DNA from 4 places in the Paenibacillus sp. NPDC058177 genome. Region 1 is predicted to be linked to each of the others. Evidence: riboswitches for the same ligand, from Rfam matches in the RefSeq annotation. Region 1 holds a riboswitch; each other region holds the start of a gene.
The links. A riboswitch is a leader RNA that binds a small molecule or an ion and turns the genes downstream of it on or off. The one in region 1 is predicted to bind thiamine pyrophosphate.
Positions count from the first base shown of each region.

Region 2: another riboswitch for thiamine pyrophosphate. It lies ahead of ACFVU8_RS07905 (ABC transporter ATP-binding protein); the one in region 1 lies ahead of ACFVU8_RS15020 (thiamine phosphate synthase).
Region 3: another riboswitch for thiamine pyrophosphate. It lies ahead of ACFVU8_RS24690 (ABC transporter substrate-binding protein); the one in region 1 lies ahead of ACFVU8_RS15020 (thiamine phosphate synthase).
Region 4: another riboswitch for thiamine pyrophosphate. It lies ahead of thiC (phosphomethylpyrimidine synthase ThiC); the one in region 1 lies ahead of ACFVU8_RS15020 (thiamine phosphate synthase).

Region 1 covers NZ_JBHVVB010000003.1:209,456-216,798, reverse strand. Annotated here, with positions in the region: gene ACFVU8_RS15050 (YjgB family protein) at 1-380, shown strand, start outside; gene ACFVU8_RS15045 (DUF3977 family protein) at 510-761, shown strand; gene thiH (2-iminoacetate synthase ThiH) at 1,053-2,156, opposite strand; gene ACFVU8_RS15035 (thiazole synthase) at 2,168-2,938, opposite strand; gene ACFVU8_RS15030 (ThiF family adenylyltransferase) at 2,973-4,007, opposite strand; gene thiS (sulfur carrier protein ThiS) at 4,012-4,215, opposite strand; gene ACFVU8_RS15020 (thiamine phosphate synthase) at 4,220-4,864, opposite strand; TPP riboswitch at 4,993-5,094, opposite strand; gene alaS (alanine--tRNA ligase) at 5,669-7,343, shown strand, end outside.
Region 2 covers NZ_JBHVVB010000001.1:1,655,478-1,662,820, forward strand. Annotated here, with positions in the region: gene ACFVU8_RS07880 (DHA2 family efflux MFS transporter permease subunit) at 1-470, opposite strand, end outside; gene ACFVU8_RS07885 (TetR/AcrR family transcriptional regulator) at 653-1,294, shown strand; gene ACFVU8_RS07890 (hypothetical protein) at 1,914-2,411, opposite strand; gene ACFVU8_RS07895 (hypothetical protein) at 2,452-2,835, opposite strand; gene ACFVU8_RS07900 (hypothetical protein) at 2,884-3,372, opposite strand; TPP riboswitch at 3,478-3,584, shown strand; gene ACFVU8_RS07905 (ABC transporter ATP-binding protein) at 3,647-4,456, shown strand; gene ACFVU8_RS07910 (ABC transporter permease) at 4,437-5,213, shown strand; gene ACFVU8_RS07915 (ABC transporter substrate-binding protein) at 5,210-6,244, shown strand; gene thiM (hydroxyethylthiazole kinase) at 6,314-7,105, shown strand; gene thiD (bifunctional hydroxymethylpyrimidine kinase/phosphomethylpyrimidine kinase) at 7,163-7,343, shown strand, end outside.
Region 3 covers NZ_JBHVVB010000007.1:249,914-257,256, reverse strand. Annotated here, with positions in the region: gene ACFVU8_RS24710 (response regulator transcription factor) at 1-245, shown strand, start outside; gene ACFVU8_RS24705 (ABC transporter ATP-binding protein) at 899-1,753, opposite strand; gene ACFVU8_RS24700 (ABC transporter permease) at 1,772-2,533, opposite strand; gene ACFVU8_RS24695 (MTH1187 family thiamine-binding protein) at 2,530-2,823, opposite strand; gene ACFVU8_RS24690 (ABC transporter substrate-binding protein) at 2,861-3,913, opposite strand; TPP riboswitch at 4,127-4,238, opposite strand; gene ACFVU8_RS24685 (Hpt domain-containing protein) at 4,376-4,732, shown strand; gene ACFVU8_RS24680 (hypothetical protein) at 4,742-6,196, opposite strand; gene ACFVU8_RS24675 (MFS transporter) at 6,269-7,343, opposite strand, start outside.
Region 4 covers NZ_JBHVVB010000010.1:197,085-204,427, forward strand. Annotated here, with positions in the region: gene ACFVU8_RS27880 (class I SAM-dependent methyltransferase) at 1-6, shown strand, start outside; gene ACFVU8_RS27885 (hypothetical protein) at 3-584, shown strand; gene ACFVU8_RS27890 (aminoglycoside phosphotransferase family protein) at 602-1,531, shown strand; gene ACFVU8_RS27895 (HEAT repeat domain-containing protein) at 1,627-2,064, shown strand; TPP riboswitch at 2,223-2,329, shown strand; gene thiC (phosphomethylpyrimidine synthase ThiC) at 2,446-4,239, shown strand; gene ACFVU8_RS27905 (hypothetical protein) at 4,326-4,910, shown strand; gene ACFVU8_RS27910 (hypothetical protein) at 4,982-5,341, opposite strand; gene ACFVU8_RS27915 (acetate--CoA ligase) at 5,417-6,961, opposite strand.

The sequences.
Region 1 (7,343 bases):
TCAGCGGACTGGCCGTGGGCAAGAGCACTCGTCAGGATGTTTATAAATTGATCGGCAAGCCTGAGCAAAAGGCTCCAGATGCAGATGCATTTGAAGTCTATCACGCAGAAATGGGCCATCCGGGGTATGCAATTGCCTATAAACTGGACAAGATTCGCGAAATTCGCTACCTGGGCACAAATGTTGAACGCCAGACCAACATCGGCGGCATCACGATGAGTATGCTGAAGAAAAATTGGTTTGCTCCGACCTCTACAACTACCATTAAAAATGGCAAGCTCAAACAAACAAAACTAACCTATGTTCGCGGTGATTATAAACTGGAGTTTATTTTCAACAGCAGCACGGATTTAGATCATATTAATTTGCTGCATTCTTAATGCACAAATAAGCAGGTTTTACCCCGGCTTAAAATACTATTAAAAGCAGAACAGCGCTTCCCTGGGGGCGCTGTTCTGTTGTTTTTTGAGAAGTTGTTTACTATTATTTGGGTGGTGAAGAAAAATGAGGTGAGTCCATTAAAATACATAGAATTTGGGATCGGCAATAAATGGCTGATTCGAACAGAGACCGAATTAAGTGATGGCACTGAAGTGGAGGAAAAAGGAATCGCCGGCCCCATCCGTTTCCAATCGGTGTACCTCAGAATCTGGATAAGGAAAACTGTCCTTATTCTCGATTTGAAGCAAGGGTTCAAAGTGTCAAGGAAACAGAGAAACGCATTTAAAGTGATCTTTGGGATTGTAAGCAAGATAGAATAGACCTATTTACTCTTCATAGGATAATATGAAGTGATCAAGAGCAGATAGGGGTTATTGGAAATTGAAGAAATTAATTGTTTCTATACGTCATCATCAATAAAGATAATGATGCTGTAGAATCTGAAAACTGGCCGAACTCGCCTGCGTACATAAATCGGTTATTTGTGCCTTTTGATATTTTTGAGATTAACTACGCTCAGGATGCGGAGTTAATCTATCAATATGGCAGTAAAAAAGATACTGTTCGTTATAAAGTAGATTTCTCGAAAATCAAGTAGTGTCTGCGCTCTATCACACCAGAATATCCCAATCCTTGAACACCGGCTGCAATCCGTTCTGATACAGCATCTCCCTGATTTCAGACACACTTCGACCGTCGGAGATCTCAAACTGAGGGGTGCCTCCGTCGCTAACGTGTCCGCCTACTGCGGTTGATACACCTGCCGACATTTTGGTTACGCCAAGATGGATGAGCCGTTCGCGCAGATGTGCTGGTTCGCGGGTGGAGAGGGTAATTCCGGCCCGGGGCAGAAAAAGGCGATACGCGAGTATAACCTGCACCAGCGCACTGTCGGTGACATCCGAATCGGGATGATAGTCTCCCAGAAACGGGCGGAACCTCGGGATCGACAGGCTGATTTCGCAGTCGGGATACTTGCTCTGCAAATAATTAGCATGTAGTGCTGTAATAAAAGCCTCTTGCCGCCAATCATGCAGGCCGAGCAGCGCGCCTATCGTGACGGAGCGATAGCCAGCCGCACAGCCTCGTTCAGGAGCATCCAGACGAGCCCTGAAATTACGTTTAGGGCCTTTTATATGTAGTTTTCTGTATGTCTCCTGATGATAGACTTCCTGAAAGAGTGTCAAGCTGTCCACGCCCGCCTCTCCAAGCTCATGGTACTCCTGAACGGACAATGGGTTAACTTCGATGCCAATGGATGAGAAGTGCTTCCGCAGTACCTGAACACATTCCTTCATATAACTGACAGGGGAGTCTTTAGGGGATTCGCCTGTCAGCAGCAGGATATGCCGAATGCCGGTCCCGGCAATCGCGGTTGCTTCTTTTTCGACTTCGTCCATGTCCAACTTCTTACGCGGAAAATCATAAATATAGCTGAAACTGCAATATTCGCAATGATTCACACAGTAATCCGATACATAGATCGGCGTAAAGAGCTGCATGACCTGACCGAATTGACTGCGGGTGACCTGCTGCGCTTTCTGAGCGATAGCCTCCAGATGTCTCCCGGCGGCAGGAGAGAGGAGGGCAAGCAGATCGTCTTCATTCATTTTAGGCTTAGTCAAAATGCGCTGGATATCCAGGTCCGTATATTCCGGGAACCGCTCTCTAAACGGGAAGCGTTCTAATTCTAGCAGTCTATCGTAGAAGCTCATGTTTTACCCTCCTATTGGCTTAGAAATCCGGTCAATGGCGAAGAAGCGGCGGCTTCCTGCTGTACCGGACCCAGCCCTGACAGATAAGCGAGTCGGCCTGCTGTTACCGCATTCCGGAAGGCAGCCGCCATACCTAGCGGATCACGTGCAGTGGCGATGGCCGTATTCAGCAGCACAGCGGCGGCGCCCATTTCCATGGCTTCCGCTGCTTCTGAAGGGCGGCCGATCCCTGCATCCACGATGACAGGCAGATCTACTTCCTCAATCATGATACCGACGAGCTCTTTGGTCCGCAGACCCCGGTTGCTGCCGATGGGCGATCCAAGCGGCATAACTGCCGCCGCCCCGGCATCCCGCAACCGCAGAGCAGCGCCGAGATCGGGGGTCATGTATGGGAGCACGACAAACCCTTCTGCGGCCAATACTTCTGTCGCGCGGATGGTCTCTATATTGTCGGGCAGCAAATAGCGCTGATCCTTAATGACCTCAAGCTTGATCCAGTTGCCCATGTCAGCCGCTTTGGCGAGCCGGGCGATGCGAATGGCTTCTTCTGCACTCCGGGCACCGGAGGTGTTGGGAAGTAGTGTCATACTGCCAGGGATATGCTGCAAAATATTTTCCTCACCCCACTCGGGATTGACTCTTCTTAACGCGACAGTAATGACTTCAGCGCCTGATGCTGCAATCACCTCGGGAATTAGTGTGTTGCGGTTATACTTGCCGGTACCAATGAACAAACGGCTGGTCAGTGCTTTGCCGCCAATCTGAAAGATGTCGTTCATACGTAGAACTCCTCTCTTAAAGCCAAGTTATTTTTTAGCCAAAATATCGATGATAGAGCGTACGGGCCACGGCGGTATCCGACGTGCCGTGAATGAGTACCCGGCCATCCGGGAACAATGCAATCCGGTGCTTTTCCAGTTCCAACGAAAGCATGTATGGATTTCTCCTAACTTCACCGTGTACTGCCAGCAGCTCTTCCCATAGTTCCAGATTCAGGAGAACCGCCCGGGCCGGCCGGATCTGTACGGTATCTCTGCCGCATAATACAGCGGTCTTGGACAGATTGGTCGCAGACAGGAAGGGATAGACCGCTTTCTCGCCGCAGCTCGGACAGTCGGCACGTTTAAGCTGCTCCGTAGCGACCGAGACATGCCGATTCTCCCACAGATCAAAGGAAACCAGCGTGCCGCGCAGAGAATCCTTCTGTCCGGCGAGCCATTTTAACGCCTCGGTCGTTTGGTAAGCGGCAGTCATCTGAACAGCTGGTTGAATAATGCCTACTGTGTCGCAGGTATCACCTTCCGCATGAAGCTCGTCAATCAGGCAGTGGAGGCAGGCGCTCTCTCCGGGGAGGATTGTCATAGAAATACCGCTGCTTCCTGTGCAAGCGCCGTAAATCCAAGGGATGCCTGCTTTGGCCGAGATATCGTTAATAATCATTCTGATTTCAAAATTGTCGGAAGCGTCGAGAATCAAATCGACTCCGACTGTATACTCCCCAATCTCTTCGGCGGCAGCATCGGCTACTATCCCTTCCACGGTCACAGACGAGTTCACGCTTCGTAATCTTTGTGCGGCTGCGATTGCTTTAGGTAGTCTCTGCTCCGCATCGGCTTCACTGTACAAATTCTGGCGCTGCAAATTGCTCCATTCCACATAATCCCGGTCGACGATTCGTATTCGGCCTACCCCGGCACGGACCAGCGTCTCGGCAATGGCAGACCCCAGTGCGCCTGCACCCAGAACAAGCACACTGGAGCGGGCCAATCTGTCCTGACCTTCCGAACCTATGCCATGAAAACGTACCTGACGGCTGTACCGCTCTTGTTCTTCCGCAGTCAAAGCCATTCTCTCAGCCTCCTCCTACAAAATGTACAAACTCTATCTGGTCACCTTCAGAGAGTGAGGTACGGCCATAAGCTTCTCTCGGCACGACTTCACCGTTAATTTCCACAAGAATTCGCCGTCCGCTCCAGGGCGATTCTGCCAAAACATCGGCAATAGTAATGCAATGCTCGCTTAGGCGAGTCGTTTTTCCGTTAAGTTGGACCTGCATATTTTCACCTCCTCTCAAGCCATGCAGTCTGAATGGCTGCGCGGTAAGCTTCTGCTTGTGCCGCTGGATCTGCTGCACTGCTAATTCCTGATAGTATGGCAATTCCTTCTGCACCGTGCCTGATGACTGCTCCGGCATTGCCCGGATGAATTCCTCCGATGGCAATGACCGGAACAGGGCACCTGGCTGCAGTTACTTCGAGGATGTCCAGCCCACGGGGGGGGAAATCAGGCTTACTAGTAGATTCATAGACATGGCCGAAAAGGCAGTAATCTGCTCCTTCACTTGCCGCGTCGACTGCTTCTTCTGGTGAATGGATGGAGCACCCGATGCGCATCTCTGAGACTAACGGCCGCGCCGCAGCTACAGGCAGGCTATGTCCTGCTAGCTGTACATTGCCAGCGCCTGTTGCAAGTGCGACATCCAGCCGGTCGTTGATGACGATGGATTCAAGAGGAATGCCTGCTTGCTGCATTTGATTTACGGCTTCGAGTAGCGCTTTGGCGGTAAGCTGTCTATTCCGCAGGTGGAAATAGTCAACGTAGGGGAGAACGGCTAGAGAAAGTCGCAGCCAATCGGCGAGCGGTATTCCTTCCGGGGAGATCAGATGCAGTTCAGGGCCGCTAACGGCGGGAAGTCGTTTTTTCATAAAAGGAATCTCTCCCGATTGTGTATTGGTGTTAATCTCCATCGAATAGAGCACAAAAAAGCCGCCTTCCTGATCGGAAGACGGCTAAGCATGACAACGGAAAACAAGCCACAAAATAGGCAAGACCGGACTCTTAACGCGCACTTCCCTACGCTGGTATTAACCAGATCAGGTTCAAAGGGTCCGAATGTTACATTCGTCTCAGCCTCGCGGCTCCCCTAGTGTCGGTTCGTATGAGATTGTTAATGTCACTATACACGATTATTCAGGGAGTTACAATTGGGAATTGGCATTGCGCTTGTTTTAAACGGAGGTAACATTGATGGAGATGTATTAACATCCATATTGAGCAAATATTAATTGTGAATAATGTGTAAATTAGAATCTCGGTGACAAGATGCGGAATATGTGCGGGTTAGATTGACAGGAATCGGGGCTGTGGATATACTTGAAATGTTAAAAAGCAAATGTGTAAAACGTTGATGAAATGGAGTACACCGGAAGATGGCTTGCACAGAGAACGGGTTCCTTTACGAAGATTGTCGTAATGGCTGTGAGAACCCTGGAGACAGGCCGGTGGAAAGCTAATTTCGGAGTGCGGGTACAAGTCCGCCGGGGGTTCCCGTTAACAGCCGCGACAAGGCGATCGTCTGCAATTCTCCTGCTACAACGGGATAAGGCGATAACCAGGGTGGTACCGCGATCTAATCGTCCCTGAATTTTCAGGGGCGTTTTTTTGTTTTCCATTTGTTTTTCCGAATAACCGTGATCTCAAAATTAAGCATAAGACGGGGGCTGTATATCATGAAAGCAAGTGAAATCCGTTCCAAATGGCTGCAATTTTTCGAAAGTAAAAGCCACAAAATCGAGCCGAGCGCTTCGCTCGTACCTCACAACGATCCATCGCTGCTATGGATCAATGCCGGGATGGCGCCGCTGAAGGCGTACTTTGACGGCCGTGAGATTCCGGAGAATCCGCGTCTGACGAACTCCCAGAAGTGTATCCGTACCAACGATATCGAGAACGTCGGTAAGACGCGTCGTCACCATACGTTCTTCGAGATGCTGGGTAACTTCTCCATCGGCGACTATTTCAAGGAAGAAGCGATTACCTGGGCTTGGGAATTCCTGACGGGTAAAGAGTGGATCGGCTTTGATCCAAACCGCATCTCCGTAACTGTATATGCCGAGGACGAAGAAGCTTTCAAACTGTGGAATGAAAAAGTAGGCTTACCTGCTGAACGCATCATTAAGCTGGGTGACGAGAACTTCTGGGATATCGGCGAAGGCCCATGCGGTCCTTGCTCGGAAATTTTCTATGACCGCGGCGAAGCTTACGGCAATGACCTGAGTGACCCTGAAATGTATCCAGGCGGGGAAAATGAGCGTTGGCTGGAAGTCTGGAACCTGGTATTCTCCCAGTTCAACCATAATAAAGACGGCAGCTATACACCGCTTCCTAACAAAAATATTGATACAGGTGCAGGTCTGGAACGTTTTGCTTCGATCCTGCAAGATGTAGATTCCAACTTCGACACTGACTTGTTCCAGCCGATTATCCAGAAGACAGCACAACTTGCTGGTGTAACTTATAAGGATAGCTTGGAGCAGGACATTGCACTTAAAGTCATCGCTGACCATGTGCGTACAGTTACTTTCGCTGTGGGCGACGGCGTACTTCCTTCTAATGAAGGTCGTGGCTACATTATTCGTCGTTTGCTCCGCCGCGCAGTCCGTTACGGAAAGACCCTGGGTCTGGATCGTCCATTCCTGCATGAGCTGACTGAAACAGTAGGCGAAATTATGGGCGTGTACTACCCGTCCGTTGTGGAGAACCGCGAATATATTGCGAAGATCATCCGTACAGAAGAGGAACGTTTCCACGAGACGCTATCCGACGGTCTGGCTATCCTGAGCGAAATCAGCAGCAAAGCCAAAGAGAGCGGCGCTGGTGTTATTGCCGGTAAAGACGCGTTCAAGTTGTATGATACTTACGGCTTCCCGTTCGACCTGACAGAAGATTTCGCTGCTGAGCAGGGCTTGACGGTGGACCGCGAGGGCTTTGATGCAGCGATGCAGGAGCAACGTGACCGTGCAAGAGCTGCACGCCAAGATGGCGGCAGCATGAAAATTCAAGGCGGAGCCCTTTCTGAACTGACGGTTAAAAGCGAATTTGTTGGTTATAATGACTCGGTAACTGAATCCAAAATTGTTGCGATCGTTGTCGATAACGAGTTGGCAGACCTCGCTGGCGAAGGCACAGAAGCTCAGGTTATTCTTGACACTACTCCGTTTTATGCGGAAAGTGGCGGTCAGGTAAGCGACACGGGTGTGCTGAGCGGCGGTTCCGTAACCGCGAAAGTCAAGGGATTGTTCAAGGCGCCACATGGTCAGCATGTACACCTGGTAACAGTAGAAGCTGGTGAACTGCGCGTAGGAGATACCGTTCGTGCCGAGGTAAACCGCGCCGAGCGTGAGG
Region 2 (7,343 bases), on a different contig from region 1:
ATTGCCGGGGCAAACAGAACAGGAATGCCCATAAGACCCATCACAACGCCAACCTTGCCAGGTGGGCTAAGTCGGTAAACGTACGCCATGGCTATCGGAATTACGCTACCTCCCCCAAGTCCCTGAATGACCCGAAAGGTAATCAGCCACTCCGCACTATTGGGCAGCGCGCACAGAATGGACCCTATAGTAAACAAAACAACAGCACTTAAGAACACTCTCTTAGCCCCGAAGCGGTCGGAAAGCCAGCCAGACAGCGGGATGACTGAAGCCTGCGCCAGCATATAGCCGGTAACTACCCATTGCAGTGTAGTCAGATTTGTATCGAAGTCCTTCAAAAGTGTGGGTAATGCAACGTTCATAGCCGTGGAGTCTAGCGCTACCATGAATACCCCGGCAATAATCGCAATCAAAGGGATCAGGATCCCAGATATGCGAAATTCACGATCCGGTTGTACCGTATGTTCCATTCTCTCTTCCTCCTCTATCGCCATCTCAGGAATCATTGACCTTTGAAATGGAACTAAATTATAATTAGTGAACGGACAATTGTCCGTATTGGCATTAATTAGTCTACGGACAATTGTCCGCATTGTCAATTCCCTACTTTTATTTTTCAAGAAATATACGCTGCAACCAAAAGGAGCCCCGTATGAAAAAAACAGAGAAAGCTTCGCTTGCCCCAATAGACCCTGCAAACCTACAAACAATTGATCCTTATCATGAACGCATATTGAATGCAGCCCGAGAGCTTTTCAAAGCGTCAGGCCTGGAAAATGTCAGCATGTACAGCATTGCCAAGCAGGCCGGCATCGGCCAAGGCTCCCTTTACCGCCGTTTTACTGACAAAGGTGAGATTTGCTCGGCCCTTCTGCGGGACAGCACGGGTCGTTTCTTGACCGAACTGGAGCGGGAAGCACAGAGCTCTGACGCAGACGTTCCGGCACTTCAGCGTCTTCAGAACAGCATCGAGCAGGTGGTCGATTTCATTGATCAGCATGCGGAGCTACTGCACCTGATCAAATCTGAGTTTGTGGGCAAGAAGCAGCTCACCCAATTCGAGCACCCTTTTTTCCGGCGGGTAAATGTTATTTTCACAGAATTGCTATCGCAAGCTGCCGAGAATGGTGAAATCGTAGATATTAACCCGCATTTTACCGTGACTGCGCTCCTGTCCGTGCTGAGCCCCGATCTTTATCTCTATCAGCAGAAGGCACACCAATCTACCAAAGAGGATATTACTCAGGGGATACTCACCTTGTTCATTGACGGGCTTGTCAGAAAAAAAAGGTGATCTATGAAGTGAAATTAAGATTCAAACTGGGGATCAGGCGTTATTCTAGTGAAATTAAGGCTTAGTTTAGGTCGCAACTCTCCTATTCTCTGCACCATACTTCTTAACAAAGAAAAATGGATCTGCCTCCTCAACTAACAGCATTTTTGTACCTTATTTTTCTTGAATAAAGGTAAATTAGGGACATAAGAGCATTTTTGTACCTTATTTTTAAAAAAAGCACACTTAACGGCGTATTGTGGAAGAATTAACATACAAAATTGCCCTTAATTACCGCAGACCCTATAGCTGAGGAAGATTTAGGGTACAAAAATGCCGTTAATTGCACATCGGTAATAATTTCTGAGCTTTGTGTGTTACTTTAATGCGTTCTATGTAAGCAGCTTTTTTAATCTCCTGAAGTTCTGCGAAGCCGCAACTGCTGAATCAGAAGCGCTAATGCTGAAAAAACCTCCGGTTCCGCGCATGTGCGCGAAGCTGGAGGTTTATTACAGTATCACCGGGTATTCATCTTAAAACATCAAGAATATTGCTTATACAAGCATCTTTTTTTGTCGACGTACGATCATTATTTCCAGTTTGCTCAGCTTTTCTAGGGTTATTAGTCCTTCTTGCTGCTCTAATTATTTCTTATGTATAAGTTTACCTCTCTTGCTATTTGATTAAATGTTCTGTAGTCTTCTGAAAAACTATAGATCGGCCATGATAAATCAAAGTTTCCAACGACTACTGTCATCGCTTCAACAAAATAGATATTATAAAAGCATTCTTCTCGAGCTATCTGTTTTATAATATCCATCAATTCATCACTTTCTTCTATTTTGAAAATGTTCTCATGGCTATCCCGTCCTCCAATAATTGGACATTTCTTAACAAATATCCGGCCTGGGATGCTTTGTACACATCGCCGAAAGTAATTTTCAAATTTATTTTCATTCCTGCTAATAAGCTCCGAGCTTAATATCGATGCTGCTTCCTCTTCAGATAGGCGCTTAGCGTGTACATCTAATAATCCTATATATCTAAAAATAGAACCAGAATTTTTGTACTCTTCAACATCCAATCTTCCGAATAAATCAAGGATATTTAACTTTTCCGCTTCAGATGCTCTTTGCACTTTATTACTCCTTTTGAAGGTCAAACACCTCTTATTCCCTCTAAACATTTGTTACATTTATTACTGTTTTTGTTCTCTTATAGTACGTTATTTCAATATCTTTATCCTTCTCAAGTTCTCTCATTTGTTTGCTAGTTATATTAAACTTTTTTACCCTACCATTTGATATTTTTAAAACAACTTTATTACCATTTACAGTGGTCAATCGACCTTTTAATATCATAAAGTCCTGCTTCGCTAAATCTAAGATTATCACAACCGCAAGAAACACAAACATTGGTATGGGTAGTGACACTAAAGTTAACACCCAAGCTGGGCTCTCTTGCACAATATTTAGCAACAACTGTATCGATGAAGTTATGATAAACACTATCGAGATAAACAAAAATACTTTTAAAGTTGACTTCGCAGTCCTTTCTTTCATCTTGACGCTCCTTTCATTACAGCGTTGTTATCAGACACGACTAACAGTTTAAAGAGAGCCGGAAATATCTTCGTCTTCTGATCCTTCACCTAGTGGTAATGATGCTTTAAGTAATTCGTCTTGGTTGTCCATTTGTCGCAAAAATCCATTCACAGTATCAACATCTATCCTTTGCACTATTATCATGTGTCCTATATGAATCCCTGGTAATTCTGGTGCTGCTAGTCTAGCAAAATGCTGCTTTAATTTATCAGGTGTCGTAATGATGCACCAACGTTTTACCCGATCATTAAATGTTAATGTAATTTCAATGAACTCCAATGTTTCAACATCATCATCGAATTTCCAGTCAGTCAATATAAGCACTTCTTCGTCATTAAAATAAAAGTAATACTTATTGATCCAAACTCTCCTACCGTGGTCTCCGACGATTCTGATCATTTCTTCTTTTTCATCTAATATTTTATATTTCTTCCCCTTAGTCAGCGCATGTTCATAATTCCCGATACTGCTACAGATTGCTTTGTCTAGTTCCAATGAGATCACCCTAGTTAAATGAATTTAATATGCCCTGCTATTTACAATACTATAAAATATGGTATATTTATAACCGAATTATGAAACTTGATAGCGATAAAAGTATTTTTTCACTAGGGGAGCCTGAATTGGCTGAGACGAAAGCGGTAAGCTTCGGACCCTTGGAACCTGATCTGGATCATACCAGCGGAGGGAAGTGGAACTGAAATTCGGGTATTGCATGGCACTTCTTTTTGCAAACTTAAATTTTAGGCCCCTTTATTTCCGCCGGGAGATGAAGGGGTCTTTTTATCGTGCTAAGGAGGTTACGCGGATTACGGAAATCATCTCTGTACACAATTTATCCTACGCCTATGCCAAATCCGCAGATGCACCGGTACTGTCAGATATATCCTTAGCGGTTCACCAAGGTGAGTTCGTTTCTGTTGTTGGAACCAGCGGATGCGGAAAAAGCACGCTTTTCAAAATTATTGCCGGATTGCTTGAGCCAAGCAGCGGGGATCTGCGTCTTCACGGTGTTTCGGCGACCGCCAAGCGGTTGGGTCAGGTCGCTTATATGCCTCAGCAGGATCTGCTGCTACCCTGGAGGACGGTTCTGGAGAATTGCCTGCTTCCTTGGGAAATCAAGCGGAGCCGTAGCAAAGCCGAGGTTACTAGTCAGGTAATTGAATTGCTGGAGCGTTTAGGTCTGGCCGGTATTGAAAACTCGTTCCCCGATGAACTATCAGGCGGAATGCGGCAGCGGGTAGCTTTTCTCCGAACGCTCATTACGGGGGGCGACCTGTTGCTGCTAGACGAACCTTTTGGGGCACTCGATCACATGACCAAACGGGAAATGCATAGCTGGTTGCTGGAGATTTTGGATGAGCTGGACAAGACAATTCTCTTCATTACGCATGATCTGGAGGAGGCTGTGCTGCTTAGTGACCGCATCTATCTCTTACCTGGACGCGCTGGAGGAAGTGTAGAGGAAATACTCGTGGATCTCCCTAGGCCCCGGCATAGCAAAATGAATTATGAACCGCGGTTTATAGAGCTGCGGGCTGAACTGGAGCGCAAATTGTATGATAACCCGGCTGTTTAGAAAAAACTTGCAGAATTACGGACCTTTCCTTGTTCTGCTGCTGTTTATTCTCGGTCTATGGGAGATGCTGGCGCGGATAGGAGTCCTTCCACCTTTCATTCTCCCAGGTCCTCTGTCGATAGGGGCCGCTCTGGTTGAGAACAGGAAAATATTGTTCGGGCTGCATTTACCCGCTACGTTGCAAGAAGTACTGCTTGGCTACGTCTTGTCAGTTACCTGCGGCACCTTGCTGGGACTTGGCATGCACACGTGGCGTCCGCTGGAAAAGGCACTCTATCCCTTCATTATCATCAGCCAGACTATTCCGCTCATCGCGCTTTCTCCTGTCTTTATTATGTGGTTCGGATACACGCTATGGAGTAAGGTGGCTGTCGTATTCCTGACCGCTTTTTTCCCAGTGGTGGTTGGCGCTTATGATGGGTTACAGCAGAAGAATCACGCTTATGAGGACCTGCTCCGCACCATGGGCGCCAGCACCCGCCAAATCCTGCTCAAGACACGGATTCCGCTGGCTCTGCCCTCTTACTTCTCCGGCCTCAAGCTGTCGATGGTCTACTGCGTGATCGGGGCAACGATTGGCGAATGGCTAGGCGGCAGCAAGGGACTTGGATATTTTAGCCGCAGGATGGCAGGGAATTTGCAAAGCAAAGAAATGTTTGCCGCAGTGGTCCTGCTGTCCGCGATGGGCGTTGGCTTATTTCTGATTATCGCTATGATCGAAAAGATTATTTTCAAGAAAAGAGGATTTCACAAATGATTACAAGACATCACAGACTCAAAAAAATTGTTCCGCTGCTATTGCTTGCAATGACAGTGTTGCTTGCGAGTGGTTGCGGCGAAGCAGCAAAGTCTGGAAGCTCAGGAAGCCAAACCGGAGAAGCGTCCGGCAAGCCGCATAAGCTTACGCTGATGCTGGACTGGTATCCGAATGCAGTTCATTCCTTCCTTTACGCCGCTCAGGAGAACGGGTATTTTGCCGAAGAGGGGCTTGATGTGGAGATTCAAATGCCTGCTGACAGCAATGATGCGCTAAAACTCGTAGCTGCGGGCAAGATTGATCTCGCGCTGAGTTACCAGCCACAGGTGCTGATGGCGCGCGGGGAACGGATTCCCGTCCTCTCCATCGCGGCAATTGTAAGACATCCCTTGAATCATCTGATGGTTCCAGCCGATTCCGCTGTGAAGACACCTGCTGATCTGAACGGCAAAACCGTAGGCTATTCCTCTATCCCGCTCTATGAAGCTATGGTGAAGACGATGGTCCGTAGCAGCGGTGGTGATCCAGAATCCTTAAAGCTCGTGGATATTGGCTTCAACCTCGTTCCGGCCCTCTCCACAGGGCAGACCGATGCTATCATTGGAGGTTTTATCAATCATGAGCAGCTGATTCTGGAAAAAGAGGGGCATCCAGTGACCTCCCTTAACCCAACGGATTATGGAGTTCCGGATTATTATGAGCTTGTACTGGTAGCCAGCCAACAAGGAATGCAGAATTCTCAGGCTTATTTCAAAAAATTCCTGACCGCTGCCGCCAAAGGTCAAAAGTTCGTCAAGGAACATCCGGAGGAAGCCCTCTCCCTTCTATTCAAACATGAAGATCAGACCTCCCCGCTCGACAAAGATATCGAGAAAAAAAGTCTGGAAGTTCTGCTTCCATTAATGGATTCGGGGAAAGAGGCGTTTGGTTATCAGGACCCGGCTTCGTGGAACAAGGTTCAACAATGGCTAAAGGAAAACGGTCTGCTGACAGCTGAAACAGCGCCGGAAGAAGCATTTATCAATCTGTAAGGCCAGATGAACAATAGGTAGATTATTTAGTACCGCGTTACAAATCCAATATTCCCGGGAGGCAATCCAATGACTTATTTGTCCAAGGTAAGGGAGCAGAATCCGCTGATTCACAATATCACTAATATTGTCGTAACCAATTTCACGGCCAATGGACTGTTGGCTCTCGGCGCATCCCCGTTCATGGCGGACTCCCAAGAAGAAGTTGCCGATGTGGCCCAAATGGCCGCCTCTGTTGTACTGAATATCGGCACGCTGAACGAACAGGTTATCAGGTCGATGATTCTGGCAGGACAGTCCGCTAATGTCCATGGTACGCCTGTAGTGCTTGACCCGGTCGGCGCCGGGGCTACGTCTTACCGGACGGAGATCGTCCAGAAGCTAGTCGGTGCAATCTCCCTGACGGCGCTGCGCGGCAATGTCGCCGAGGTGGCTAATGTCGCCGGGGAGCAGTGGGCCATTAAGGGCGTGGATGCTGGCGCAGGTGACGGTGATGCAGTAGGGCTGGCACAAAAAGCTGCGCGCAAGCTGGGTTGCATCGTGATCGTCACCGGCAAAGAGGACATTATTACCGATGGCGTAACGACTTACATTGCTGCCAACGGTCACCCCATCCTAACCAAAGTCACCGGGACCGGATGCCTGCTTAGTGCCGTAACCGGAGCTTTCCTGGCTGTCGGCGCAGATTCACCGCTGGAGGCTGTAGCCGAAGCGATTTCTTTCTATGGCGTAGCCGCGGAAATCGCCGAGGAGCGGACGCGTGGACAGGGTCCGGGCAGCTTTCAAATCGAGTTCCTGAACCAGCTTTCACTGGTTACACCAGACATTTATCAAAAGAGATCGCTGATTAAAAAAGTATAATTCTGTAACTAAAGCTTCAAATACATCAAGCAACGTTTTTGCGGAAGGAGAATTTATATGAGCGTCTATCAAGCTCTGACGATAGCCGGTTCAGACAGCGGTGGCGGTGCAGGGATTCAAGCCGATCTGAAAACCTTTCAGGAGCTGGGCGTATACGGAATGTCCGCACTGACGGCAATAACCGCTCAGAACACACTCGGTGTGCAAGGCGTGTATCCCCTTGAACTGGAGGCAGTAA
Region 3 (7,343 bases), on a different contig from region 1:
TGGGGCATAAGGAAGTATCCCCGGAGTTGGTCTTTGGAAGCTTGCGGGAGGAGAATCCGCTGACCTCCAGAGAGCGTGAGATTCTGAAGCTGGCCGGGGGAGGTCAGACGGCAGGCGAGATCGCGGCTACATTGCATCTTTCTTATGGCACAGTCCGCAATTATATTTCCGAGATTCTGAACAAGCTTGAAGTGAAGAGTAGAATTGAAGCGGTAAGAATTGCTGAGGAGAAGGGCTGGATTTAGTGTTAGGATTATTCCTATTAAAAATAAGTCGCTTCTAATAAATAAAGTTTTCATCTTTGATTCCAGTGTGAGTTAACATATTTCTTAGCCGATAAATCTGTTTGAGATCATTCTTCAAATGATCTTCAAAGTTTTGGATTTGTGCAGAGATGTTAGATGTAATGTGTTGTGTTCTGACTTATTAGCGAATCAGGAGCTATATGAGAAGGATCGCAGTGTAATTAGCGGCATTTTCGTATCTTAAATCCTCTGCAGCTAGGGGTTAGTGGAGATTAAGTGCAATATTGTACCTTAAATATTCCAGAATAGACCATATAGTATGGTTTTTGGAAAAATAAGATGCAATAATGCCCTTATGTCCCTCATTTGTCTTTATTAAAGGAAAATAAGGTACAAAAATGCTGTTAATTGAGGGGAGATCCCTCTTTTTTACTGTTAAGAGGACTGGCGAAGGGGGCTACACCGCTTCTAGTGGTTGAAATCTGTCGAGAGAGAGTCTATGATCCAGTGCTAGCTGTCCTATCGAAAGAGAACTTTGCGGGAGCGTGCAACGGACTGGTTCAGGTACAATAGATGGGTAATTAACGAGTCTTCTGGTCTCTCTATCCTAAAATAAACCCAGTTTCGCCTTTGTGTGCGGAACTGGGTTTATTTTATACTCGACTCTTGGCCTGCTCCTCACGCATCCACTGCGAGAGCTGACGCTTCAGCGCGAGGAATTCTGGCGTATCCGCAATCTCCTCGCGGCGCGGGCGTGGGAACGGCACATCTACCGTGTGCAGAACCTGGCCAGGACGACCGGAGAAAACGTAGATACGATTCGAGAGGAGCAGCGCCTCTTCAATGTTGTGGGTGATGAACAACACGGAGCGGCGGTTCTCCTCCCATAGCTCCAGCAGCCAGCGCTGCATTTCACTGCGGGTCAGGGCATCCAGCGCACTGAATGGCTCATCCAGGAGCATCAGCTCCTGCGGTGCAAGCAGCGCCCGGAGAAATGCCGCGCGCTGCTGCATACCGCCCGATAACATATGCGGGTATGCCCGCTCAAAGCCGGCGAGGCCGACCTTGGCCAGCCACTGACGTGCTTCTTCGCGGCTGCCGCCGCGGGCAGCGCCTTTGATCTCTTGGGACAGGAGGACATTGTCCTCGATGGTCCGCCAGGGAAAGAGCGCAGGCTGCTGCGGCATATAGCTGATTTCCCCGCGCTGGCCGGTAACGATTTTCCCATTCATGCTGACTGTTCCACTGTCCGGCTGCTCCAGGCCGCCGATGATATGGAACAGCGTGCTTTTGCCGCAGCCGGAAGGGCCGAGAATGGTCACGAATTCTTGTTGATCCACCTTTAGTGAGACATTGTTTAATACAGGAGTAGAGTTACGGCGCTGGGTGAAGGTCTTGGACACGGCGCTGATTTCCAGCGCAGGCGGCAATCCGTGCAGTCCGGCAGCGCTAGTTCTAATCTCGTTTTTCACCAGCTCATGCGGTGGTGTATGTGTGAGTTGAGACATTTCGGGAATCCCTCCTTTCTAAGGGTTGCGGCGCGGCTTCCAGCGCACCAGCCATTTTTCCAGTAAGGCGATAATAGCGAAGAGCACCAAACTCAGCAAGACAACAATGACGATGGCAACGAACATCCGGTCGGTACGGTAGGCTGATTTTTGCAATTGCATATAATACCCGATCCCCTTGTCGGCGCCGATCCATTCGGCAACCACGGCCCCCATGACAGCATAGGTGGCTGAGATTTTAACCCCGGAGAAGATCGCGGGCAGAGAATGAGGCAGCTCCAGCTTGGTGAAAATCTGCCACTTGCTCGCCCCCGCCATTTTCATATAATTCAGCATCACCCGGTCGCTCTGTGCCAGCCCGCCCATGGCGGCCACGGCGACAGGGAAGAAGCAGACCAGCGTAATCAGCACCATCTTGGGTAGCAGTCCGAAGCCGAACCAGATGACAAGCAAGGGACCTAGGGCGATGGAAGGCACGTTCTGGCTCAGAATCAGCAGCGGGTAAAAAGCACGCTTCGCCCAAGGCATCAGGTGCAGCAGCAGCGCTACCACAAGCCCCACACCAGTACCGATGGGAAAGCCGATCAGCGTCAGCTTCAGCGTAGCCAGCGTATGGTCCCAGATGCCAGCTGGATTACCTGCAAATTCATGACCGATATCTCGGGGACTGGGCAGAATCCATTTTTCAATATCAAAAAAGGATACCGCTAGCTGCCATACCGCTAAAAAGAAGACGACCGCCACAATGGGCGGCCATATCTGCTTCCAGGACGATCTCACGGGCGATATTTCTCCGTCAGTTTGTCCATGCTGATTCCGTTCGGATTGTGGGCGATTTTGATCTGGGAGATCACGCTCGGGCTGCCGGCTTGGACCAGTGCTTCATGCATCTCGCGCACGACTTCTAGCAGGTCGTTCAGTTCGCCTTCCATTGTCGTTTCGAGCGGATTCACCTGATGCTTCACACCGGACTTCTGAATGACCTCGATCGCTTTATCGACATAAGGGATGGAATCCTCATTGTTAGGGGTTTTAGGGATAACTTGAATGCTTAGCAGTGTGTTCGCCATGGTTGATTCATCCTTTCGATTATCAGTAATGTTTGAATTATTGTGCAGGCAGGAAATCATTCGTAAACGCCTTGGTGGTATCTACTGGTTTCTCAAGCAGCTTAAGGCCATACATCCAGTCGGCATAGTTCTTCCAGACCTCAGCCTTTTGTTCGCCCCAGCGCGGCGCATCATCCTGATATTTTGGACTGAGCCATTTCTGACTGGCCATCACAAGTTTCGGATCGAGATCAGGGACGGCTTTGATCAGAATGTTCGCGGCATCCTCTGGATGCTCGATGGCGTATTTGTAGCCTTTAGAGGTCGCTTTAACGAAGGCTTTGACGATCTCGGGATGCTCGGTGATCTCTTTCTCGCTGGTGGTCAGCACAGGTGTATAATAATCGAGCTGTGGAGCGTAGTCCTTTACATAGAGCATGTCGATGGGTTCCCCGCGCAGTTCAGCTTCAATACCGGTCCAGGCATAGAAAATCCAGGCGAAATCAATATCCCGCTTCACAGCTGTAAAAAAGTCGGCTTCGCCCATATTGATGATCTTTACCTTTTTGACATCGGCACCTTCCGGGTCCATGATAGCTTTGAGTGCTGCTTCTTCGACTGGAGAACCCCAACCTCCATATGTTTTTCCTTCAAAATCCTTCGGAGAGGTAATCCCCTTGCTCTTCGGGGCCGCAAAACCAGACGTATTATGCTGAATGATCGCGGCAAGCGAGACCAGCGGTACGCCTTGCAGACGGGCCAAAGTCAGGCCTTCCTGATATCCGATACCAAAAGCGGCTTCACCAGAAGTAACCATCGTGTCCGCACCAGCTGCTCCGGGCTGCACAATCTCAACATCCAGTCCCTCTTCTTTGTAATACCCAAGATCTCTTGCAACATACACCCCCGTGTGGTTCGTGTTCGGTGTCCAGTCGAGCGCGATCTTGACTTTGGTCAGTTCTTGCGGCGTGCCTGACTCCCCGGCAGAGGCTCCGGTGTTTGTCTTGCCGGCTTCCTTGTTGCCTTCGGCAGAGTTATTGCTGCCGCATCCGGCAATGGCGATAACGAGCAGACAGGTCAGGCCCAGTATAAGCAGTTTCTTGACTCCCATTTTCTTCTCTCTCTCCTTTTGGTACCGTTCCTCCGCAGTGACTGCGTCAAATCCGGCGAATTCCCCGTCTTCACACCGTCACCCGCCACCTAAAATACAGGCAGCGCGATTCAATTCCCCATGAATTGTGTTAATCGGAAATATACCATAAAAAAAGCGTCCCGAAGATGAACGGGACGCGGCTTTGCGCAAGGATGGCATTGGCTCTAAAGCAGCCATGCTCAATTATGGTTCCTACGCTGGCATTATCCAGATCAGGTATAAGGGTCAGTATCTTGAGGGATACACTCTCAGCCGGCCAATTCCAGCCCCCCTGGTGCTATGAAGTTAACGGGTGATGCTTCTTGCTTACGGTGTAATTATAGACTCCCGTCTTTTCGTTGTCCAGCAGCTTTGTTGTTCATTTTGAAGTTGGAGGCAGGAAAGAGGGTTATCATAAACTATTTAAGGGGTGGGATTATCATGAAAAATAACCAACATTTAATTGACGAAGAGACGGTAGCTAGCATCAAGGCACTGGATGAAGATGGCGAAGGATTGTTCGCCGGACTGATTGGGATGTTCAAGACCGATACGCCGCCGAGATTGGAGGCGCTTCGGCTAGCCTTGGACAGTAGCGATTCTGCGAGCATCGCCGGAATTGCCCATAGCCTGAAGTCAGGCAGCCTCAGTATTGGCGCGGGGTACTTTGCTTCTCTGTGTGCAAGTATTGAGCAACAGGCCCGGCGGGGGGATCTAACCTCCTCACGGTCGCTAGATTCCCTGCTGGTCTCTGTTTTTACGGATACGTGTCGTGCGTTGGAGCAGCAAATGGAGTAGTAACGAAGGCTAATTCTGATATTTGAATTTTTTCCGGCGGCGGCTCCGGATGCTGTTCCAAATCTCCCGCACAGTCAGGATAATGCTGATGACAATGCCACTGAAGGTCAGCATTAACGCGAAATACTGGAATAAGGAATATTGCAGCATTTTCCCCCATTGAATACTTCCTTCCAGGTCGTCGATCACCTGATTCATTCCGTATATACCGCTTACCACAGTGAAGACAGTCAGAATCATCAGCAGCATATCCCGTCGTTTCGACTGGAACTTCACTTGGTACTGAAACAGATCATTTAGTGTCTGCTTCACCTCGTCGAATAGCGCATCATTGCCATAAACTTTGCGGAGCTGGAAGAAAATCTCCCGGCCCTGCGACTGTGAGATCAGCTCCAGAAAATAAAATTTGGCCGAGAATTTATTGATGTAAAAGATCAGATCCTCAATATCGTCATCATCCCGATTGATGCGGAGCCGGGAGTGCATATTCGCGAGCTTCAGCAGGACGATCTTATGAAACATGCTAAGTAGCAGGCCGTAATAATATTCGCCATACATTTGATTGGCAAGCTTTACGGCGAGTGGGCGTTCCGCCCGGCTGATGCAGCAGAAGGTCTGTTCATTGGTCATATAATACGTCTCTGGACCCCAGCGTTTATAGGTATGCTCCTCGCAATATTGTTCAATGTAACCAGGATCGCTCGCGCTGATGTAGGGCCGGCCCGCGGCATCCAGTCCATCCAGCTGGGAGGCACGGTAGCGCATGCTCAAGGGGATTTCGTCGGCATCTCCTTCCGGTTCCAGACCATAAAAGGCTTGCACCAGCATACGTTCATCCACGAAAAAAGGCAGCGTTTCGAAATAAGCCCCGTTCAGCTCGGACTGGTCCAAAAACGGCTTCAGCCCTTCCGCCAGATAATTAAAGATAAAATCCTCGACCTGACTAAAGGTTCGTTCTCCGCTATGGATAACCGTCTGTTCGTCCTGCACACTGACATTCTCAAGGGTACGGAAGCGATCAGCAAATTCCAGAGCGATGCTGAAGGGGGTTTTTTCTTCTTCAATCTGCACCCGCAAGGTTACAAATCCGGTTTGAAATGGGCAAATGAACAGGTCTGTGGAGAGTACCCGGAAGGCTACATTCGCTTGTGACATTTCCATCCGGCAGGACAGACCATTCACACGCGAGAAGCGGCGGAAGGAATCCTCGTCATCCTCCTGAGGGAACAATAGGTGGGCAGCGAAAGGCAGATAGGTGCGTTCCATTTTTTCATGGGATACACAGTATTCATTGCCATAATAAGCGCCTTCCAGTTCTTTTTTATCGAGGGAAAAAGAAGTGTATCCGCTCTTTCGTAGCTCAGAGATCAGTCGTGCAGACGCTCCCTGCTTGATGGAGAAGGGAAAAATAAACTGGAGCAGCGCGGTATGAAGTAGGGGTTCGGTAGATAGCATATCCATCATGAGTTCCACCTTATGTGCAGGATATCAATACAATCTACATTACCCCAAAAAGCGAATTGTGATTACCCGGCCTCAATGGCCGGGTGTTGTGTGTCCGGAATCCCGTCCGGGACGTATTCTCCATGCAGCAATGCTGAGCAAGAAGAGGACAGTAGCAAATGCCGCAAGTAGTCCTGCCGTTTGTGCCGCTTGCAGGTGATCCATTGACCAGCCGGTAAGCAGCGGCAGGATTGCTCCGCCAATGCCGCCGGAGGCAATCATGATGCTTGGCGTGGATTCCTCGGTGCCCGGCATTAATTTGCTGGAGAAGACCAGTGCGATGGAGAAGAGGCCGGACATGAACAATCCCAGTAGAATGATAATGATAAAGGCCACAAGATGGTGTTCAGTGAATGGAAACAGAGCCAGTAACACCACAGTCAGCAGGCAGCTGCCCAGAACATAGACGCGGTAAGAAATTTTCTCCGCGAGCACCCCGGCGAACAGCCGTCCTATCGACATAGCCAGCCAGAAGCAGGTAACGGTCAGGGCTGCCCCTGATTCCGACATGCCCAGCTTGGCAATGAAGATGGCGGGCATGAAATTCACCAGGCTCATTTCCGTGCCTACATAGATAAAGAAGAAGACAATGAAGATCCCGAGTATGAACCACTGTTTGCCCTTGTAAGGAAAGCGCGGCGTGTGACTGTCTGAAGTCTCGTTCGTCACTGGGCGGCGTGGACCGCGGTCATCCAGCAAGGACTGTAGCTTGCCGAACCGGCCCTTGCTCCAGAAGATCAGGGCAACTAAGGAGAAGGCAGCTACAATCAGGAAGCTCAGCTTCCACCAGCCGAAGGCGATCAGGCCGCTGGAGATTAAAGGCATAAGCAATGCACCGACACCGAATAGAACTTCAAGCCTACTCATGGCAACAGCGGTGCCTTCTGTGACTGCGGCAATAATGACAGTGCCGATGACGGCTTCGACCATACCAAAGCCAAAGCCTGCGGCAACAGCGATAACATACATCCAGCCCCACGGTGGTAAGAAGGTGTAAGCAACCTCGGCAACAAGCAACAATGCAGTGGCAATGAGAATACCACCGCGCTTGCCGAAGCGGCGATTCAGAAAGGGAGAGATCAATACACCGGCCAGGAAGCCGGCAAAT
Region 4 (7,343 bases), on a different contig from region 1:
TCATGACTCAATTCCATTACATCGGCTCACCGGTGGAGCTGCCGCTCGGCGAGAGGGGAAGCGTACTGTCTTCCAAAACGCGCAGCGAAATGCTAGCCTCCCCGGAATACCAAGCGAAGCGCGAGGAGCTTAAGCAACAGGGGATGGTTCCACTGGAGGATATTTTTGACCTGTCCCATATTCGGGATGAGGACTGTCTCGTATATGATACGGAAGAAGATGCCGGGGGGATATATATTGAAGCGCTGGGCTACTGGAATGAGGAAATCCGTAAGCATTTTCAGAGCCCCTATGTATACAAAATCTCTCCAAATTGGGGTGGATTCATGGTTCTTCCAGCAGATCAGGAGACTCGCCCAGATTCAGAGAACGCCTCACTTAAATGCTGCCGGGAATTGTTCAAGCTGATGCAGGATTTTGGCGTACCTGGTTCTGTATTCGAGCTGTACAGCTGCTGGGCGGACGAGGAGGGTGACCCGCGCAATAAGAAGTATGACCGTGTAATTGATCTCTCCACATTTAGCCTGGAGCAGGGATTTGACTTGCTGGAAAAAGAATATATTGTGTTGAATCTTCCTACGTAGATACAGGAGGGATGCAGGTGGAGCGGTTATTGGGTATTCCCGGCGCGAGCGCATGGATGAAGATAGAGCCTGTCCTCAAGGGCTGGTCTAATGATAAAAAGTATTATATCGAGGACACCGGCGGCCGCAAGCTTCTGCTGCGGGTGTCGGACGGGAAGAATCATGCACAGAAGCAAGCGGAGTATGAAATGATTCAGATGGTCAATAAGCTCGATTTTCCAATGTCGCGGGCAGTAGATTTCGGCGCATGGGGCGAAGGAGCGGAGCGCAGTACATATATGCTTTTGACTTGGGTGGAGGGCCAGCCGCTGGAGGACTGTCTGCTCTCTTTGGCAGAAGAAGAACAGTATGCACTGGGGATTGAAGCCGGGAGAATACTCAAGCACATTCATACGATTCCGAACAATTGTGACCTGGCAGATTGGGAAAGTCGAATGCAGGCCAAGATATTACAGCGAGTGCAGGAGTATGAGAAGGACTGCCCCTTCCGGGTTGCAGGTGATGAGGTGGCGATTGCTTTTGTCAGGGAGCATATCGGGGCGATTTCTCAAGTGGAAAAAGTGTATCAGCACGGCGACTTCCATATCGGAAATCATATTTACACAAGTGAGGGCAGGATTGGCGTCATCGACTTCAATCGCTGGGATAACGGCGATTATGCTGAAGAATTTTACAAACTGCAAGCATTCGACCGGGAGCGTAGTATTGCTTTTACACGCGGGAAGCTGGATGGTTATTTCGGTGGACCTCCCCCTGAGGATTTCTGGATCAGACACGCATTGTATGTGGCCTATACTTCGCTCTATTCAATCCAATGGGCGATTCCGTTCGGAACGGCTGATATTGAGGGGATGCAGGCGCGCTGCCGGATGGCGTTCGAGGACTATGATCACTTTCAAAGATTGGTCCCGCATTGGTATGCGGAAGGAAGAGCCCGGGGACGGTAAGACGGGATAATTATTTGTTTGTCCAAAAGATTGATATTGGGGACAGCGGTACGGTAGAATTGGTACAGATTGATTATAGAAGGGAATTGTGACTTTTGAACAACGAAGAAGTGCAGCAAGAGCTGCCGGAAAATTACGAGCAGTTAAAGAAGGAAGCGGGTCGTTCCGCGGATTGGAAAGCCCGCCTGGCGGCAGTGGAGGAACTTAGTCGTACACCGCATAAGCAGGTTATTGATATTTTGAAGCGTTTGGTGGAGAGCGATCCTGTATATACCGTACAAGAGGCGGCTTACCGTGCGCTGGTGGCTTTTGGTGAAGAGGTTCAGGAACCGTCCAAGAACAAACCTGAACTGTTTAAGGGCGTATCCAAGATTCTCTTGAGAATCAAGAAGAGCCTGCCGAAAGATCATTCCTATGAGGACTTCAAAGAGAAGCTCAAGAAGATGAGAATTGATGTCTATGACGCTTACGAAGGTGAAAAAGGCGCCGAGTTTGACCAATGGCTGGAGAGCAAATGGCAATCGGCTAAATAGTTTTATGCAGGAACTAGCCCTCTCTTACAGGAGAGGGTTTTTGGCGTTATCCATCCTCTGGTTGGTTATCCGCTCTTAACACAAAACATCCACCTTATGGCTGCAGCGGGTGTTGACGAATTCCAATTATACCGTTAACTTATATATTAACTAAATAAGACAACCACTAGGGGAGCCTGAATAGGCTGAGACGGGAAAATTGCATTCCCGGACCCTTGAACCTGATCTGGATCATACCAGCGTAGGAAAGTGGAGACGGGACTTTTTTTCTGTATAGCTATGTCTATTTTTCTGGCTGTTCATGGATAAAGCCGCTCCACGTGGAGCGGCTTTTTTGGCGCTTGTCTTATTTATATCCCATAGTACAGGAGGATTCATAAGATGGCACATGAACACGAGCAGGACAAGAAACGAGAGTATGATAAGGTGGACCTGTCAGCTTTTCCGGGTAGTCGCAAGGTGTATGTAGAAGGGCAACACCCTGATATCCGGGTACCCATGCGGGAGATTGAGCTCAGCCGCACCGAGGGTATTGCCGGCGAAATGGAGAATGTTCCTGTACGTGTCTATGATACTAGCGGACCCTATACAGACAGCGAGATTAAAACCGACATTCGTCAGGGGCTGCCACCTCACCGTAAGTCCTGGATTGAGCAGCGTGGGGATGCTGAAGGATATCAGGGACGGATGCTTAAACCAGAAGATAACGGACATGCGAGGGGAAAATCGGCCGTGGAGGCGTTCCCGGGATTGGAGCGGCGTCCGCTTCGGGCAAAAGCTGACCGGAATGTTACGCAACTGCACTACGCGCGAAAAGGTATCATCACTTCTGAGATGGAGTATATAGCTATTAGGGAAAATGTTAGTCCTGAATTCGTTAGGGATGAGGTAGCGAGCGGACGCGCCATTATTCCAGCTAATATTAATCACCCGGAAAGTGAGCCGATGATTATCGGGCGCAACTTCCTTGTGAAGATCAACGCGAATATCGGGAACTCTGCCGTATCCTCTTCCATCGAGGAAGAAGTGGAGAAAATGAGGTGGGCCACCCGCTGGGGTGCTGACAACATTATGGATCTCTCTACCGGCAAAAATATTCATCATACCCGGGAATGGATTATCCGCAATTCTCCAGTGCCGATCGGTACTGTGCCGATCTATCAGGCTTTGGAAAAGGTGAATGGAAAAGCAGAGGATCTGACGTGGGAAGTTTACCGTGATACGCTGATTGAGCAGGCGGAACAGGGTGTGGATTATTTTACAATTCATGCTGGGGTGCTGCTTCGTTACATCCCCCTGACAGCCGGACGAATGACGGGTATTGTCTCCCGTGGCGGGTCGATTATGGCGGCCTGGTGTCTGGCCCATCATCAAGAGAACTTCCTTTACACGCATTTCGAGGAGATTTGTGAAATTATGAAGGCCTATGATGTCGCCTTCTCTCTGGGAGACGGGCTGCGGCCGGGATCTATCGCTGATGCCAATGACGAGGCCCAGTTCGCGGAGCTGGAGACGCTGGGTGAACTGACGACATTGGCTTGGAATCATGATGTTCAGGTCATGGTGGAGGGTCCGGGCCATGTGCCGATGCATCTGATCAAGGAGAATATGGACAAGCAGCTTGAGCATTGTCATGGAGCGCCTTTTTATACGCTGGGTCCCTTAACCACGGACATTGCACCGGGCTATGACCATATTACTTCCGCTATCGGGGCAGCCATGATCGGCTGGTTCGGGACGGCGATGTTATGCTATGTCACGCCCAAGGAGCATTTGGGACTGCCGAACAAGAACGACGTGCGGGAAGGTGTGATTGCTTACAAAATTGCTGCCCACGCCGCTGATCTGGCCAAAGGCCATCCAGGTGCCCAAGAGCGGGATAACGCGCTGTCCAAAGCACGCTTTGAGTTCCGTTGGCGGGATCAGTTCCATCTGTCGCTCGATCCTGAGAGGGCACTGGAGTATCATGATGAGACGCTGCCAGCGGAAGGCGCCAAGACGGCCCATTTCTGCTCCATGTGCGGCCCGAAATTCTGCAGTATGCGTATTTCTCACGATATTCGCAACTCTGGAAGAGTGCAGGATGATCCCATGCAGGAGCAGGAAGCCATCGTTGCTGGGATGCGCGAGAAATCTGCTGAGTTCAGAGTGGGCGGCAGCCAGATATATCAATAGAGGTGACGTCAGGAGTTGCATCGGCAGGCACATTGGGGATAATAGAGAGTAGATAACACTACCCTACAGATGCAAAGGATGAAGACATGTCAGTTCAAAATTTAACGCAAAAGTTTCAGGAGTACCTTCAATTATCGGACAGTTTACGGCCCGGATACTCTGCCAGCCTGGGAACGGGACAGGCGGAGAGCGAGGCGGGAATAGCGGCAATTGTGCCTGAACTGCCAGAACTGTTAGCGGCCATATATAATACGGTATCAGGTACAAGCAGCGAGGAAGAGGAGCCAAGTCTTATTGAGTTTGTGCCGGGATACCGCCTGATTCACAGAGACGAATATGAGCAGGAGATGAAGGTGCTCGCAGGGATACTGGCAGATAAGGGCCATCCGGTAGAGGGAATAGTTCTGCCCCTCCTGACCAATTATGGAAGTGATTTCATCTGCTACTATCGATCTGCAGATGGTACAGAGCGGATTTGCGATCTGCTTCACGACTTTGGAGATTTAGTGGTAATGTATGATTCTCCTGCTATGTTCCTGGAGACGCTTAGCGAGTTCTACCGCCAAGAAGTGTATTTCCTCGATGAAGACGGTTATCTAGACTGCGATCTGATCAGGGAAGGCGAGGTAGGAGCGGAAATGAATCCAGATGCCTCCTATTGGTCGGAGTAGCGGAGGACAAGTAGTTTTCCTATGTTTACAGAGAAAAAGCAGCCCGATGGGGCTGCTTTTTTGATAATGATTCAAGTCTGCTCTGCGGCTTGTACCCATACCAGATAGAATATTTTGTCGTTATCGACGTATTCTTCATCTGCAAAAACCTTTCGATCTCCAAAGCCGGCCGTATTAGCCCGAACTAATTCAAACAGTAGAGCATAGGCCAGTTTGGAATCGGTCGTTCTATATCCGTCATAGTCGTATCCGATTTTATTATACGCGTCGCTTGATACCCATTCGTAGGCTTCACGGGTCGTCTCAAACTCCATTTCTTCGTTGTACCAGCGTATAGCCGGGTCTATTCTAAGAGGAGTTCTAGTCTCCCGGGTTTTCAAGAAAAAAACTTCCTGATGCGTACCCTCATTGAGATCTTCGTTCGTCCCCATTCCAAGCCACCTCTCTTTCCATAATTCATTGTATAGAAAGAAAATAAAGAATAGACGTCATACCGACATTCTCACTTACTCCGCAGCGCTCTGCTCCTGCTGGCGCAGTTCCACCCGCCGGATTTTTCCGGAGGCTGTCTTGGGCAGGTCGGTGACAAATTCGATTTTGCGCGGATATTTGTAAGGGGCGGTGATCTCCTTGACATGGGTCTGGAGTTCCTTAACCAATCCGTCTGTGCCCTCATGTTCATCCTTGAGTACGATAAAGGCTTTGACTACATGGCCGCGAATCTCATCGGGACTGGCGACAACGGCACATTCTTTGACAGCGGCATGCTTCATGAGTGCATCCTCTACTTCAAAGGGACCAATCGTATAGCCTGAGCTGATAATAATATCATCGCCCCGGCCCTCGAACCAGAAATATCCGTCCTCGTCTTTGCGCGCCCGGTCTCCAGTGACGAAGTATTCGCCATGCGAGGCGTTGGCCTTGCGCTCAGGGTCCTTGTAGTAGGTTTTGAACAAGGCTGGCATGCTGAGATGCACGGCAATATCTCCAACAGTGCCAGGTGGCAGCGGAACGCCATCCTCGTCAATGACCTCTACGAGACCCGGCGCAATAGATTGGCCCATGGAGCCAATTCGGACAGGCTTGTCCTTAAGCGCAGCAATAATCAGCGTGCTTTCGGTCTGGCCATAGCCGTCGCGGATGGTGATATCGAAGTGCCGCTGGAAGGTATGAATGACTTCCTGATTCAGCGGTTCACCGGCGGAGACGGCGCAGCGGAGCTGAGACAGGTCGTAGTGCTCCAGCCCTTCTGTCTTGGCCATCAGGCGGTATTCTGTCGGCGTGCAGCACAAGACCTGAATGGCATGATCCTGTAGCAGCTGCAAATAACGCTTCGGCCCAAAAGTGCCATGGTAAACAAAACCGGTTGCCCCGTTGCCCAGTACGGACAGGAAGGGGCTCCAGATCCACTTTTGCCAGCCCGGCGCGGCGGTTGCCCAGACAGTATCCGACTCACGAATGTCGAGCCAGAGTGATGAGGTAATGCGCAAGTGGGCATAACCCCAGCCGTGGCTATGTACCACTGCCTTGGGATTGCCAGTTGTGCCGGAGGTGTAAGCCAATATAGCGATATCGTCCCGATGGCTGGCCGCTGCCGGATAGACATCCGGTTGACCGACCATGAGGCCCTCCAGATGTACCCAGCCAGTGGCCTCTTCCTGATACTCAGTCGTTCCGGTCACGGCCAGTCGGTAATCAAGGGCAGGCAGATCGTCAGCGATGAGATCTACTTCATTAGTAGTATCGGACCAGGCGATTACAGCTCTGGCTTCCGAGTGCCGCAGCCGGTAGGATAGATCCTTGGCGCGCAGCATCTCAGATGAAGGGATGACAGCTAGTCCCAGCTTCAGACAGGCCAAATAGATTACATAAGCAATGATTTTTCTTGGAACCATAACGAGTACGCGGTCTCCCTGGTGAAGACCTAGATTCGACAATCCTCCAGCAAGGCGGTTGGCCTGCTTGCGCAGTTCCCCGTAAGTGATTTCCTCGTAGTCTCCGTTTTCACTAAGCCATTTCAGTGCTATTTTTTCCGGGGGATGGTGTTCCATTTCCGAAGTCAAATTATACGTTTCAGGTGCGATCCAATGTGGATTGTTCAAGTTGAACCCTCTCCTAATGAATAGAATGTGTGCAGCAGATTCACTAAGTATATCACGATATCTTAAATTCCAGATGCTGGAATCATCCTCTCCTGGCTTGTTTAAGGAGGATATTTTGTGACTATATAAGACGAACAAAAGAAAGTAACAAAAAGCGAGAAGGAACGAAGGGGAATGGTTGGAACTGTAGGAGCGAAGCGCTCGCCTGAAAGCTTTCCGTAGGAAAGCTAGCATCGGAAGCATAGACTATCGCCAGATTTCAACCGCTAAAAGCGGTTTATAAATAAGAAATCTGGGAACAAGAGCGACCGGAAGTCCAAACATTCACCGT